Linked DNA regions of Marichromatium purpuratum 984. The protein of the gene in region 1 binds, or shares a complex with, the protein of each later gene. Links are inferred from orthologs where the notes say so. Each region holds a gene or a part of one and is shown on either strand. Other genes may lie near its edges.

Region 1 (7,545 bases):
TCGCGCATGTAGTCGAGCGCCAGATGGTTGATCAGCGCCCGCTCCCAGCCAGGTTGATCGGGGTCGGGCATCGGCGGCTTGCGCCAGCGTTTCCAGAATCGCCACTGCATGGTCTCGGTCTCCGTCCTGCTTCAGATCTCGCTCGTCGCGCGCGCGGCCAGCCACCCCGGGATCGCGCTCACGGCATCCAGACAGTCCAGCGGCTGGTGCGCGAGCAGTCGCTCCGGGGGGTGTACCCCGTAGCTCACCGCCAGCCCCGCCACCCCGGCGTTGCGCGCCATCTGCATGTCGAACTCGGTATCACCGATCATCAGCGTCTCCTCGGCGGCGGCGCCCAGCTCCTCCATCAGCTCGAAGAGCATCTGCGGGTGGGGCTTGGAGAAGGTCTCGTCGGCGCAGCGGGTGGCATGGAAGAACTCGCCCAGCCCGGTCTCGCGCAGCGCCTTGTCAAGCCCGGCGCGACTCTTGCCGGTGGCCACCGCCAGCCGACAGCCGCGCTCGGTCAGCGTCGAGAGCACCTCGGCGGCGCCCGCGAACAGCGCCGAGGCGTTCGGCGTGGCACCGAGGAAGCGACGCCGATAGGCGAGGATCAGCGCCTCATAGACCTCGGGCTCGGCCCCCGGCAGCAGCTCCCGCGTGCCCCGCTCCAGGCTCAGCCCGATGATCTCGCGCGCCGCCTCGCGCGGTGGCGGCTGCAGGCCCAGCTCGACGAAGGCACGCTGCATGCAATCGACGATATGGGCCTCGGAATCCATCAGGGTGCCGTCCCAGTCGAACACGATCAGCTCGAAACTCACGCGGTCTCCTCCAGTGCGTCCAGCAACCGCTGCAGCGTCTCCGGCAGCGGCGCCTCGACGTGCAACGGCCGACTCATGTATTCGGCGCGAAAACTCAGCGCTGCGGCGTGCAGGAACAATCGATCGAGCCCGAGCGCCTTGAGTTCCCGGTTCCAGTCATCGTCACCGTATTTGGGGTCGCCGGCGAGCGGCGCGCCGAGATGGGCGGCATGGACGCGGATCTGATGGGTGCGACCGGTGACCAGGGTGGCCTCGACCAGGGTCGCCACCCGTGACCCGGCACGCAAGCGCCGCAGCCGGCGAAAGCGGGTACGCGAGGCCTTGCCCTCGACCGGGTCGACGCTGACCATGCGCTCGCCGCCGCGCAGCACGTTCTTGCGCAGCGGCGCGTCGACGGTCATCTCGGCGCGCGGCAGCTCGCCGCCGATCAGCGCCAGATAGCGCTTCTCGATACCGTCCTCGCGCATCATCCGGTGCAGCTCGCGCAGCGCGCTGCGCCGCTTGGTCACCACCAGGCAACCGGAGGTGTCGCGATCGAGCCGGTGCACCAGCTCAAGCTCGCGCCCGGGATGAAGCTGGCGCAGCGACTCGATCAACCCGAAGCTCAATCCGCTGCCGCCGTGCACCGCCAGCCCCGAGGGCTTGTCGATCACCAGCAGCCGGTTGTCCTCGTAGAGCACCGCGCCCTCAAGCCGCGCCAGCCAGCCCTCGGGTGCGCGCGCCGGGGCGCGCTGCTCGGGCAGACGCAGCGGCGGGATGCGCACCATGTCCCCGGCGCGCAGCCGATGGCTGGCCTTGACCCGCCCCTTGTTCACCCGCACCTCTCCACGACGGAGTATGCGATAGAGATGGCTGCGCGGAACGCCCTTGATGAAACGGAGCAGGAAGTTATCGATACGCTGTCCGTCGGACTCGGCATCGACGCGGACCAGACGCGGCCCGGTATCCGCACCGCCCTTAGCGGACGCGGGATCTGGATGGGGATCTGGTGGACTCAAAGGGGATAGCCTTGCCTTGTTGGCTCAATTGATGCTAATAGTCTTCGCTGCTACCATGAATCGCTTGCGCTGGCCTGTGGAATATCGATCATTCCCGGAGCGGCGAGCGCAGCCGAAGGTTGGTCCGCGCCCACTCGAAACCGGCCGGGACGACGCCTTCGCGCCGGAAGCCGTCTTACGACATCTTAGCCACGCCTGCCCGAGGGCAGCATTGGGTATCGCGCGCGGACTCGAGCAGCGAGCAATCGCGCATTCTACACCCTCTGCGTTCCGCGCGCCGTGCGCCAAGGCAGGCCAACGCATCCGGCACCACCCTCGCCGCTCCGAACACCGCCCCCTCCGCAGGGACGGGGACAAGAACCTGCGGGCGCCCGCCAGCGCCCGTCAACGATAGTTCATGCGCGCGTGCCCGTTCCGGGTCCCGTCTGGAGGCGACCGAACGGACAGTGCTGATGCCGTCGGATCCTTGCTCACCGTGGGACGAACGGCAACGCGCCGAGCCGCCCCCAGGTCAGCCACCGGGGGTCCGCGGCGAACCGTCCCCCACGACGGGACACGCGCCGTGGTGAGAGAAGGAACAACATGAAAAGAATGCTGATCAACGCAACTCAGCCGGAAGAGTTGCGCGTCGCGACCGTCGACGGTCAACTGCTCTACAACCTCGACATCGAATCCCCCGGCCGGGAACTGAAGAAGGCCAACATCTACAAGGGCACCATCACCCGCGTCGAGCCCAGCCTCGAGGCCGCCTTCGTCGACTACGGCGCCGAGCGCCACGGCTTCCTCCCCCTCAAAGAGATCGCCCGCGCCTACTTCGAGCCCGACTCGGTCAAGCCCGGCTCGCGCATCAACATCAAGGAGGCGGTGCGCGAGGGCCGCGAGGTGGTGGTCCAGATCGACAAGGAGGAGCGCGGCAACAAGGGTGCGGCGCTCACCACCTTTATCTCGCTGGCCGGGCGCTATCTGGTGCTGATGCCCAACAACCCGCGCGCCGGTGGGGTGTCGCGTCGCATCGAGGGCCAGGACCGCAGCGAGTTGCGCGACGCCATGAGCCAGCTCGAGATCCCCGAGGACATGGGGCTGATCGTGCGCACCGCCGGCGTCGGCAAGAGCGTCGAGGAACTGCAATGGGATCTCGACTACCTGCTGCAGCTGTGGAAGGCGATCGAAACCTCCGGCGAGCAGCGCAAGGCGCCCTTCCTGATCTATCAGGAGAGCGATGTCATCATCCGCTCGATCCGCGACTATCTGCGCGCCGACATCGGCGAGATCGTCATCGACGACCCCGCCGTCTACGAGCGCGCCGAGACCTTCATCCGTCAGGTGATGCCGCAGAACATCAAGAAGCTGCGCCGCTACGACGACGAGGTGCCGCTGTTCACCCGCTACCAGATCGAGACCCAGATCGAGTCGGCCTTCCAGCGTGAGGTGCGCCTGCCCTCGGGCGGCTCGATCGTGATCGACCACGGCGAGGCGCTCACCGCCATCGACATCAACTCGGCGCGCGCCACCAAGGGCGCCGACATCGAGGAGACGGCGCTCAACACCAACCTCGAGGCGGCCGACGAGATCGCTCGCCAGCTGCGCCTGCGCGACCTCGGCGGCTTGTTCGTGATCGACTTCATCGACATGACCCCGCCGAAGAACCAGCGCGAGGTCGAGAACCGGCTGCGCGAGGCGCTCAAGCAGGACCGCGCCCGCGTCCAGGTGGCGCGGATTTCGCGCTTCGGCCTGCTGGAGATGTCGCGCCAGCGGCTGCGTCCCTCGCTCGGCGAATCGAGCCAGCAGGTGTGCCCGCGCTGCAAGGGCCAGGGCACCATCCGCGGAGTCGATTCGCTGGGCCTGTCGATCCTCCGCGTGATCGAGGAGGAGGCGATGAAGGACAACACCCAGCGCATCCTCGCTCACCTGCCGGTCAGCGTCGCCACCTTCCTGCTCAACGAGAAGCGTCGCACCATCGTCGACATCGAGCAGCGCCAGGAGGTCGAGATCCTGCTGGTCCCGAACGAGCACCTGCTCACCCCCGATTACCAGATCGAGCGCATCCGCACCCAGGACGTCACCAAGCAGGACGAGGGTCGGCAGAGCTACGAGATCGCCGCGGCCCCGCCCGAGCCGGAGGCCGAGTCGCGTTATACCCGCCTGACCACGCCGCCGCGTATCGAGGAGCCGGCGGTCAAGCAGGTCGCCCCCACCACCCCGGCGCCGCAGCAGCGCCCGACCCCGCAGCGGACCACGCCCAAGACCCCGGTCGGACTCCAGGAGCCCGAGCGCAGCGAACCCGAGAGCCTGCTCAAGCGGATCTGGACCGGGTTGTTCGCACCACGCCAGATCGAGGCACCGGCGAGCCCCCGGAGCGAACCATCGCGCCAATCCGAGCGTGGTCACGCCAAGCCCCGCAGCGAGGGTGAGGGCGGCAAGTCCCGCGAGCGCAAGCGCACCGCCGCGGAGGGGCGCGGCGGCGAGGGCGAAGAGGGCGGCCGCGGCGCGCGCAACGGCGAGGGTCGCAACCGCCGCAGCAGCACACGCAACCGCCCCCGTCGCAACGAGAACGGCGGCCGCACCGCCAAGGGCAAGGGAGGCGACGAGCGCACCCGCGAGCCACAGCAACGTCAGGGCGGCGAACCCACGCCGCCGCGCGGCGAGACCGACGCGGCCCTGGAGCACTCCAAGCGTGCCCCAGAGGTCAAGGCGGAACAGCCGGCACCGGAGACGACCAAGGGCAACGGCGAGAACACCACGCCACAGCAGGATGGCGGCGGCGACCGGCCGCGCTCGCCCCGGCGCCGGCGTGGCGGGCGCAATCGCCGCCGCAGCAACCCGGCCAACGGCGGCGTCGAGCAGTCCAACGGCAACGAGCGCGAGCGTACATCGGACGAGTCACAGGTCGAACAGAACGCAACGGCGGAGGCATCGTCCCCCGAGACCCGGCACAGTCCTCAGGCGCTCCTGCCGCCCCCCCAGACAGGCGCCGAGGCCAAGCAGTCGGACCGGAACAGGTCGGCCACGCGGCCGAAGTCGGAGCCGAGCAGAAACCCATCGAACGCCGAGACCGCCAAGCCGGAGGGCGCCAAGGACAAGCCGCGCGCCGAGACCGCCAAGCCGGAAGGCGTCAAGGACAAGCCGAGCACCGAGACCGCCAAGCCGGAGGGCGCCAAGGGCAAGCCGAGCACCGAGACCGCCAAGCCGGAGGGCGCCAAGGGCAAGCCGAGCACCGAGACCGCCAAGCCGGAGGGCGTCAAGGACAAGCCGAGCACCGAAACAGCCAAGCCGGAGAGCACCAAGGAGCAGTCGAGCACCGAGACCGCCAGGTCGCAGGCCGCCGAGGACAAGCAGGGCACCGCGGCGACCAAGCCGAAGGCCGCCGAGACTCACCCTGCGCCGAGCGCGAGATCAGAGCGCGGCGAGCACAAGAGCGCCGCGACGACCAACTCCGAACCGACCCGCGACGGGCAGCCGGCCTCGCCCCCCGAGCCGAGGTCACAGACGATCCCCGGCGCGGCCTCCAAACCCGCCACCGAGCAGCCGGCACCAGCGCCGGAGCGCGCGCCGCGGTCTGCAGCCGCCGTCGAGAGCGAGAAACGGATCACGCAGGAAGACGGCGACTGAGGTCGCGACCGTCACCTCGCGCGTGCTAGGGTCCGCCCTGCTGCGGTTACCCTGAACCCGTGCGGGTCGTCATCGGCGACCCGCACGCATGCACCACCGGAGCCCGCAGGCGCACTCGTGGCGGCGCTCGGGCTGAGGACGGACGATGCTCAGACTCTTCATCTCCAGCCAGCTGCACCTTCTCGGGCTCGCCCTGCGTGCCCTCGTCCCCAGACGCGGCGCCGGCTGGGCGGGTTATGTCCGCCCCCTGCTGATGCTCGTCTTCGTGCCGCTGTTCGCCCTGATCCAGCTGATCCACTGGCTCGGCCTGGCGCTCGACGAACTGCTCTACCCCGACTATCGCCGGGTCCAGATCCGCGAGCCACTGTTCATCCTCGGGGTGCCACGCAGCGGCACCACCCATCTCCACCGAGTGCTGGCCGAGGATCCCGGTGTCACCACCTTCACCACCTGGGAGTGCCTGTTCGCGCTCTCGATCAGCGCGCGCCGCTTCTGGCTCGGGCTCGGTCGTCTCGACGCCCGGCTCGGCGCCCCGCTCGCCCGGCTGTTGCGCCGGATCGAGCGCTACGCCTTCGGCGCCCTGGACGCGGTCCACAGCATGCGCCTCGATGATCCCGAGGAAGACTATTTCGCGCTGCTGCCGGCGCTCGCCTGCTTCATCCTCGTCCTGCCCTTCCCCGACTCGCGCCGACTGTGGCAGATGGGCAGCTTCGACCGCGACATGCCCGAGCCGCTGCGCAGCCGGCTCCTCGAGCACTACCATCGTTGTCTGCAGCGCCATCTCTATGTCCACGGCACGGACAAGCGACTGCTGTCGAAGAATGCCGCCTTCGCCCCGCTCGCCGAGGCGCTGCGCGCGCGCTATCCCGACGCCCGCTTCGTGGTCTGTCTGCGCGCCCCGCAGGAGACCCTGCCCTCGCAACTGAGTTCGATCGCCGGCGGCGCCAAGCTGTTCGGCATCGGCGCCGTCGAGCCCGCGTTCGAGCGCCGCATGACCGAACAACTCGGCTTCTACTACCACAATCTCGAGCGAGTCCTTGCCGACGTCCCGCGCGAGCGCTGTGCCTGGGTGAGCATGGAGCAGCTGCGCGAGCGACTCGGTCCGAGCATCGAGACCATCTACAGTCAGCTCGGACTCACCCTCGAGGCCGACTACCGCGCCCGACTCCAGGCGCGTCAGCGCCATGCCCGCAGCTATCGCAGCGCGCACCAGTACAGCCTCACGCAGTTCGGGCTCGACCCCGAGCGCATCGAGCACGACCTCGGCGCCTGCTATCGTCGCCTGCGCGCACGCGTCATCGATGATCGGGACGCGCCGCCATCGGCCGCGCCCCCGACGCCCCCGCAAACCACGGAAGCCGCGCTGCCATGTTGAGCACCCCGCGCCCTGACCAGGTCACCGCGCACGCCGACCCGATCGACGCCTCGGGGCTACGCGTGGCCATCCTCTCCGACGCCGCGCCCGAGCGTAACGGGGTCGGCGCCTACTATCGCGACCTCGCCGATCACCTGCGCGCCGCCGGCGCCCGGGTCGAGTTGATCGCGCCACGCTATCGCCGTGGCAACTGGCACGGCGGGCTGACCTTCCCGCTCCCCGGCGACCCCACCCAGAAGCTGCTGCTGCCCTCCTGGCCACTGGTCAGCGGCCGACTGCGCCGACTGCGCCCCAACGCCATCGTCGTCCCCACCCCCGGCCCCTTCGGCATGCTCGGCATGCACCTGGCCGGGCGGCGCGATATCGCCCTGGTAGTCGGCTTCCACACCCACTTCGAGGCACTCACCGATCTCTTCCCCGAGTGGAGTGGCCTGCGCGCGCGCGTGGCCAACGCCTATCTCGGCACCTGTCACCGCATGCTGTTCCGCCGCAGCCAGCTGGTGCTCGCCAACTCACACGAGATGGTCGAGGTGGCGCGACGCATCGGCGCCGACCGCGCCGCGCTGATGGCCACGCCGATCGCCAAGCGCTTTCTCGACTGTCCGCCTCGGCCGATCGCGCCCCATCTCGGTCGGGTGCTGTTCGCCGGCCGACTGGCCCCGGAGAAGAACCTTGAGAGTATCGTCGAGGCCGCACAACGGCTCCCCGAGATCGAATTCCTGGTCGCCGGCGACGGCCCGTTGCGCCCCTGGCTCGAGCAACGCTG
Region 2 (7,000 bases), 860 kb from region 1 along the record:
CGGCGAAGAGTACCCGTGGATCCTGCAATGCGGACATCGACGCCCTCGTGGTTGCTGGTGTCAGCGACCCCATCATCGGGACAGGGTCGTGGTAAACGACTATAGTTATGTCCCTCGAGTCACGGATCGCCCAGGCCCCTCGACCTGCGCTGTCCCCATGCCATCGACCGTTCGTTCAGACAGGGTTTCCCAATGCAGGTCAGCGCTCGCATCCCCGCCAAGCTGAAGGCGATCCTCGAATCGCATCGCCGTCAGATCTTCAACCTCCTGGCCTGGTGCTGTTTCGGCCTCGGCTTCGTCGGCATGCTGGTGCCGTTGATGCCGACCACGGTGTTCTGGATCTGCGCCGCCTGGCTGTGGCTGCGTAGTCGTCCCGAGCGGGTACGCTTCCTGATCGATCACCCGCGTTTCGGCGAGTCGATCCGCGACTTCCTCGAACACGGCGAGATCTGCCCCACCGGCAAGAAGGCCGCCATTCTCAGCATGGCCGGCAGCTATCTGATCTGGTTCTCGCTGATCGGCCCCGGGCCGTGGCCGGCGATCACCGTGGCCACCATCCTCACCCTGGTCGCCACCTGGATCGCCACTCGTCCAGACAATCGCCATCGCCGCCGAACCCGTCAGCAGCAGGCGCAGGTTCGGGTCGGTCTCGACGAGCTGGTCTCTTCGGCCGAACCGGTCGCCGAGACCCGCAGCCCCTCGCGCTGAGCCCGCTCGTCTCTCTATGGAGTCGGTCCTGCTGCTCGACAATGGCTCGCGCCGCGCAGCCGCGGTCGACTCCCTGCGCCGCCTGGCCGAAACGCTCGGTGCCCGGTGCGGCCTGCCAATCGAACCAGTCTCGCTCGCCCATGCCGATGCCATCCCCGCCGATCAACTCGATGGCCGACCCGCGACCTTGCTCGAACCCCTGCTCGAGGCACGCCTCAGCGCCGGCGCGCGCGACTTCCTGATCCTGCCGCTGTTCTTCGGCCCCAGCGCCGCGCTCACCGAGGCCGTCCCCGCACTTGTCGCGCGACTGCGCACACGCTACGGTGACTTCGCCCTGCGACTCGCCCCCGAACTCTGCCCGCTGCCGACGGGCGAACCCCTGCTCACCCGGATCCTCGCCGAGCAACTCGCCTGTCTTGCCGAGATCGCCGGCGATCGGCCACGACGGGTGATCCTGGTCGATCACGGCTCCCCCAATCCCGGCGTCAGCGCGGTACGCGCCTGGTTGGCCGCGCGCCTCGCCGAACGACTTGGTCAGGTGGTCGAGCTTGATCAGGCGGTGATGGAACGACGCCCCGGAGCGGCCTACGACTTCAACGGGGCACTGCTCGAACAGCAGCTCGAACGGCTCGCAAGCAGCGAGCCCGACACCCCGGTCTTTCTCTCGATGCTCTTTCTCGCGCCCGGTCGTCACGCCGGCCCAGGTGGCGATATCGCCGAGATCTGCGCCCAGGCCGAACAGGCTCACGCAGGGCTACGCGTCCATGTCTCCGCGCTGGTCGGCGAACATCCACTGCTCCCCGAGATCCTCGCCGCGCGATTACGGCAACGCGCCACACACCGCCGACTCTGAAACGGGCGACGGATCACAACGCAACCCGCGCAACGCTTGAGCCGGCCCACGCCCTCCCCCATCCTTGGCGATAAAGGCCCGTTCCGACATATAGCCGCAGAGCCAAGATGCGCCGCTTCCTCCGCCACCCCTCGGACATCCCCATCCACTACCGACTGCCCAACCGCAACCGCCGCCGGCGCAATCGGCTGTGCAACATCGGCCAGGGTGGTCTGTGTTTTCTCTCCTGCAGACGGCTACCGATCGGCGAATCCATCCAGGTCGAGATCCCGGTCGCCCAACCACCTTTCCGCGCCGAGGGCGTGGTGGCCTGGTGCAGACCGCGTCGCGGTCTGTTCGAGGTGGGGGTCCACTTCGCCACCGACGAGACCGGCTATCGACTCAGGATGGTCGAACAGGTCTGTCGGATCGAACACTACCGCCGCCGGGTATGCGCAACCCAGGGACGCGAACTCAGTAGCGAACAAGCGGCGGTGGAATGGATCCAGCGCTATGCCGCCGACTTTCCCGGTTGAGCGACGGCGACACCGATGACCGGCATCGCTACCGCCGACGATGATGATCAATGGAAGTGATGGACGTAGCGCAGATTCATGCGCGCACCCTCGGAGCGGTTCTCGGCACCGGTCTCCCAGTAGGCGTTGAAGAACAGATGATCGTGGGGGCTGAGGTGGTAGAGCGCCCCGGGACCGATGGCGAACACCCGCTCCTCGCTGTCGGCGACCGACTCGCCGTCGACCTTGGAGCGGGTGATCTGTTCGAGATAGTAGCCATTGATGCCCAGGCGCAGCCGGTTGGGCAGCACCTCGTAGGCGGTGGAGAAGTTGATGTGAATCGCCTGCCCGGCCTGAGTGTCCTCGGCGATGAACCCCTTGAAGGGATCGTTGTTCTCGGCGTTCCACAGATAGTGCAGACGCCAGGAGACGGTCCAGCGCGGATTGACGAACAGGGTCGCGGCCCAGTAGGGATTGAACGAGAAGACGTTGCTGCCGGCGTTGATCGGATCGTCGGCGTCGTAGTTACCGGTCGGGAGCAGCATCTGCAGCTCGATGCGATGCATGAAGCGCGGCCCGTTCGGCCCCATGATCGGATCCCACTGCAGGAAGGGACCGACCAGGATATCACCGAGATTACCCCCATTGGTCGAGAGCGCGAAGTTGTCGCCGGGATCGAGATCGAAATCGACCAGCGGCAGGATCAGGTCTACGCCCCACTTGCCACCGAACAGCAGCGGCTGATCCGACTGGTAAAGGAACTGTGTGAGACTGAGGTTGAGGTCGAGTTCGGCGCGCTCCCGTCCACGCGGAGTCGGGACCCGCAGGTCGTCACCGGCGGCGTCCTTGAGCGCACCGTTGCGATAGAACTGCAGATACTGACTGACATACAAGCCCGGCCCGGATGGCGGACCGCCATCGAGAAAGCTGGTGAACCCGAGATTGACTGCCGGTAGATCATAGGCGAGCGCGCCCTGCCCCCAGACCAGTCCCGCAGCGGCGACCGCCGCTCTCCATCCTCGCACGCCCATGTACACACCTCGCTAAGTGTTCGCGGATCGGCGCATACTCGAGTCAGGAAGACGACCCAGCACCCGCCTTCCCACACGATGATCGATCGCACACGAAAAGACCGCGCGGATCTTAGAGCAATGGTCGCCGCTTGGCAAAGGGACGATCGGTCTCAGCGCGGCTCGACCGCCTCGATCGAGGCATCTCCCAGGGCCTCGCGCAAGGCCGCGAGCGCTTCCTCCAAGCCGTCGTGGCCACGGAAGCCGAGCAGGATGTGCGGGTCCTCGCCCATGTGCGGCAGACTGAACATCTTGAGCGCCGGGAAGCGCTCGCCGAAACACTCCATCACCGGGATCAGCTGGCTCTCGGGAATACCGCGCACCTTGAGCGCGACCTCGCGCTGACGCACGGCGCTGCCGAAGCCCTGCTCGAGCACCGCCTCGGCCATCGGCCAGGCCATCTTCGGGAAGCCCGGCAAGAACCAGTGGTTACACACTGCAAAGCCGGGGATGCGGTTGACCGGGTTGTCGATCAGCGCGCACCCTTCGGGCAGCTCGGCCATCAGGATGCGGTGCGGGTAGGCCTCGTCGCCGAACTTCTCCTCCAGCAGGGCCACCGCGCCTGGGTGGCGTGTCAGCGCGACCCCAGCGGCGGCGGCGGCGCAACCACGGGTGTGGTCGTCCGGGGTGGCGCCGATACCGCCACAGACGAACACCGGCTCGGCGCGTGCCATCGAGAAACGCAGATGAGCGGTGATCACCTCGGGATCGTCGGGCAGCGTCCAATGCCAGGCCAGGGCATGGCCACGCTCGCCGATCATCTCCTTGAACTGCTCCAGGTGCCGGTCGCGACGCGCGCCGTTGAGCACTTCGTCACCGATCACGATCAGTCCGAAGCGCTGGGTCTCGGTCTTAGTTGTCATCTTGGTCACTTGCTCCTGTCGACAGGGGTTGCACAACACGAAAAAGGGGGCCTCGCGGCCCCCTTTTCAGGGTCGATCGATCAGGCCCCGAGGGGCGCGATCATCACTCGCCGAGCTCGACCGCCTTCATGCTCAGACGGATCCGACCCTGCTTGTCGACCTCGAGCACCTTGACGCGCACCACGTCGCCCTCGGAGAGCTTGTCGCTGACGCTCTGCACCCGCTCCTCGCAGATCTGCGAGATGTGCACCAGACCGTCGCGACCGGGCAGGATGGTGACGAAGGCACCGAAGTCCATCAGCCGTGCGACCTTGCCCTCGTAGACCTTGCCGACCTCGACATCGGCGGTAATCAGACGGATGCGCTTCTTCGCCTCCTCACCGGCGGACTTGGCCACCGAGAAGATCTTCACCACGCCTTCGTCGTTGATGTCGATGGTGGCGCCGGTCTCCTCGGTGATCGAGCGGATCACCGAACCGCCCTTGCCGATGACGTCGCGGATCTTCTCGGGGTGGATCTTGAACTCGATGATGCGCGGCGCGTGCTCGGACATCTCCTCGCGCGGCGTCGACAGCACCTTGTTCATCTCCTCGAGGATGTGCAGACGCCCGGCCTTGGCCTGCTCCAGGGCGATCTCCATGATCTCCTTGGTGATGCCCTCGATCTTGATGTCCATCTGCAGGGCATTGACGCCCTCGATGGTACCGGCCACCTTGAAGTCCATGTCGCCGAGGTGGTCCTCGTCGCCCATGATGTCGGTGAGTACCGCGAACTGATCATCTTCCTTGATCAGGCCCATGGCGACACCGGCTACCGGGGACTTGATCGGCACGCCGGCATCCATCAGCGCGAGGCTGGTGCCGCAAACGCTGGCCATCGAACTCGAACCGTTCGACTCGGTGATCTCGGAGACCACGCGCACCGAGTAGGGGAACTCCTCAATGCTCGGCATCACCGCCAGCACGCCGCGCTTGGCCAGACGGCCGTGACCGATCTCGCGGCGCTTGGGGCTGCCGACGCGACCCGACTCACCGACGCAGAAGGGCGGGAAGTTGTAGTGGAGCATGAAGTGCTCGCGCCGCTCGCCATCGAGTGCGTCGATGATCTGCGAGTCACGCTCGGTGCCCAGGGTGGTGACCACCATCGCCTGGGTCTCGCCACGAGTGAACAGGGCCGAGCCGTGGGTGCGCGGCAGCACGCCGGTACGGATGGTGATCGGGCGCACGGTGGCATTGTCGCGACCGTCGATACGCGGCTCGCCGGCGATCACCGCCGAACGCACGGTACGCTTCTCCAGGCCCTCGATCTCACCCATCACCTGCTGCTCGCTCCAGGCCGCGTCCTCGCCCTCGCAAAGCGTGGCCAGGGTCTCGGCACGGATGGTGTCGAGCGCGGTGTAACGCGCCTTCTTGTCGTGGATGCGATAGGCCTCGGCGATGCGCGCGCCACAGGCCTCGGCGACGGCGGCGGCGAGCGCGGTGTCGCGCTCCGGGGCGCTCCACTCGAAGGGCGGCTTGCCGGCCTCGGCGACAAGCTCACGGATCGCTTCGATGACCACCTGCAGCTGCTCGTGACCGAACAGCACGGCACCGAGCATCACCTCTTCGGAGAGACCACGGGCCTCGGACTCGACCATCAGCACCGCCTGCTCGGTGCCGGCGACCACCAGGTCGAGGTCGGAGTCCGGTCCGAGACCGACCACCGGGGGGTTGAGGATGTATTCACCGTCCTTGTAGCCGACCCGGGCAGCACCGATCGGGCCGTTGAAGGGCAGACCGGCCAGGGCCACCGCCGCAGAAGCACCGATCAGCGCCGGCACCTCGGGATTGACCGCGGGGTTGAGCGACTTGACCGTCGCGATGATCTGCACCTCACGCTTGAATCCATCGGCAAACAGCGGCCGCAGCGGGCGGTCGATCAGACGGGCGGTGAGGATCTCGGCCTCGCTCGGGCGACCCTCGCGACGGAAGAAGCCACCGGGGATGCGGCCAGCGGCGTAGGTCTTCTCCTGGTAGTCGACGGTGAGCGGGAAGAAGTCGCGCTCGACACCGGCGCGCTTGTCCACGACCACGGTCACCAGGACCACGGTGTCTTCCATGTTCACCAGGACTGCGCCATCGGCCTGGCGCGCGATCTCGCCGGTCTCGAGCCTGACGGTCTGATTTCCGAATTGGAACTGTTTAACGATAGGGGTGGGAATCACAGGTAAATCCTCGGGGTGTATGGTCCGTCGAAGCTTCGGGCCGTGGACCCCTGCTGACCGCGTGGCGCCGATGCTCGCCGGGTTGGCAGGGTGGTTGTCGACGCTGACGCCGGAGATATGAGACACAGCGCCGACGGCCAGACCGGAACCGCGATCGCGGTCCGGTCCTCGAGCCTTCGAGTACGCGTCAGCGACGCAGCCCCAGGCGCGCGATCAGGTCGCGGTAGCGATCGAGATCCTTGCGCTTGAGATAGTCGAGCAGTTTACGCCGGGAGTTGACCATGCGCACCAGGCCGCGGCGCGAGTGATGGTCATGCTTGTGTTCCTTGAAGTGATCGGTGAGCTGCAGGATGCGTGCGGTGAGCAGCGCGACCTGCACCTCGGGGGAACCGGTGTCGCTCTCGCCACGACGGTACTCTTCAACGATCTTCTTCTTGTCTTCCGCGGTCATGGTCATTGGGTGTCTCCTGGATGAGGGTGACGATAGAACAGGCACAGATCCGGCGCCGCCGGATGGATCCTCCGACAATGACCTCAGGGAATCCGACCTGTCGTGGTATGCGCGGGACGGGCCCGCGATGATGTCCTCCGCCCCGCAACGGCGCGAAGGACTGGAAACGTCAAATCAATCGCTTCGGCTGGACCTTGCCGTCGTCGAGGATGCAGCCGACGCCGAGGAACTGCTCGGAGGGATCATAGAGTCGCACCAGACCCTCGGTCGGCGCCTGCGGTACCAACACCGCCTGGCCCTGACGCAGATAGAAGGCCGCGTCAGCCGACAGTCGCACCGCCGGCCAGTGACCGAGCGC

Evidence for each region.
Region 2: the proteins of rne (region 1) and pnp are in contact, whole or in part, in a cryo-EM structure (PDB 9QH0), measured with the Escherichia coli proteins. The link is inferred for Marichromatium purpuratum 984 from one-to-one orthologs.

What each region holds. Positions count from the first base shown.
Region 1 is NZ_CP007031.1:878,985-886,529, reverse strand. What follows is about bases 2,065-5,604. They hold rne (ribonuclease E), read left to right. Parts: upstream 2,065-2,377; coding sequence 2,378-5,404; downstream 5,405-5,604. Other genes in these bases: MARPU_RS04065 (sulfotransferase), read left to right, coding at 5,550-5,604. Also shown: MARPU_RS04085 (S49 family peptidase), read right to left, coding at 1-110; MARPU_RS04080 (HAD-IA family hydrolase), read right to left, coding at 132-797; MARPU_RS04075 (RluA family pseudouridine synthase), read right to left, coding at 794-1,795; more of MARPU_RS04065, read left to right, coding at 5,605-6,779; MARPU_RS04060 (glycosyltransferase), read left to right, coding at 6,773-7,545. UniProt on the Escherichia coli protein: Endoribonuclease that plays a central role in RNA processing and decay. Required for the maturation of 5S and 16S rRNAs and the majority of tRNAs. Also involved in the degradation of most mRNAs.
Region 2 is NZ_CP007031.1:1,742,568-1,749,567, reverse strand. Bases 3,642-6,636 are described here. They hold pnp (polyribonucleotide nucleotidyltransferase), read right to left. Parts: upstream 6,192-6,636; coding sequence 4,092-6,191; downstream 3,642-4,091. Other genes in these bases: rpsO (30S ribosomal protein S15), read right to left, coding at 6,379-6,636; MARPU_RS07895 (competence/damage-inducible protein A), read right to left, coding at 3,642-3,988. In the rest of the region: MARPU_RS07920 (YidH family protein), read right to left, coding at 1-37; MARPU_RS07915 (YbaN family protein), read left to right, coding at 193-708; MARPU_RS07910 (sirohydrochlorin chelatase), read left to right, coding at 725-1,561; MARPU_RS07905 (PilZ domain-containing protein), read left to right, coding at 1,669-2,076; MARPU_RS07900 (SphA family protein), read right to left, coding at 2,124-3,086; more of MARPU_RS07895, read right to left, coding at 3,239-3,641; more of rpsO, read right to left, coding at 6,637-6,648; tRNA pseudouridine(55) synthase TruB, read right to left, coding at 6,812-7,000. UniProt on the Escherichia coli protein: Involved in mRNA degradation. Catalyzes the phosphorolysis of single-stranded polyribonucleotides processively in the 3'- to 5'-direction. Also involved, along with RNase II, in tRNA processing.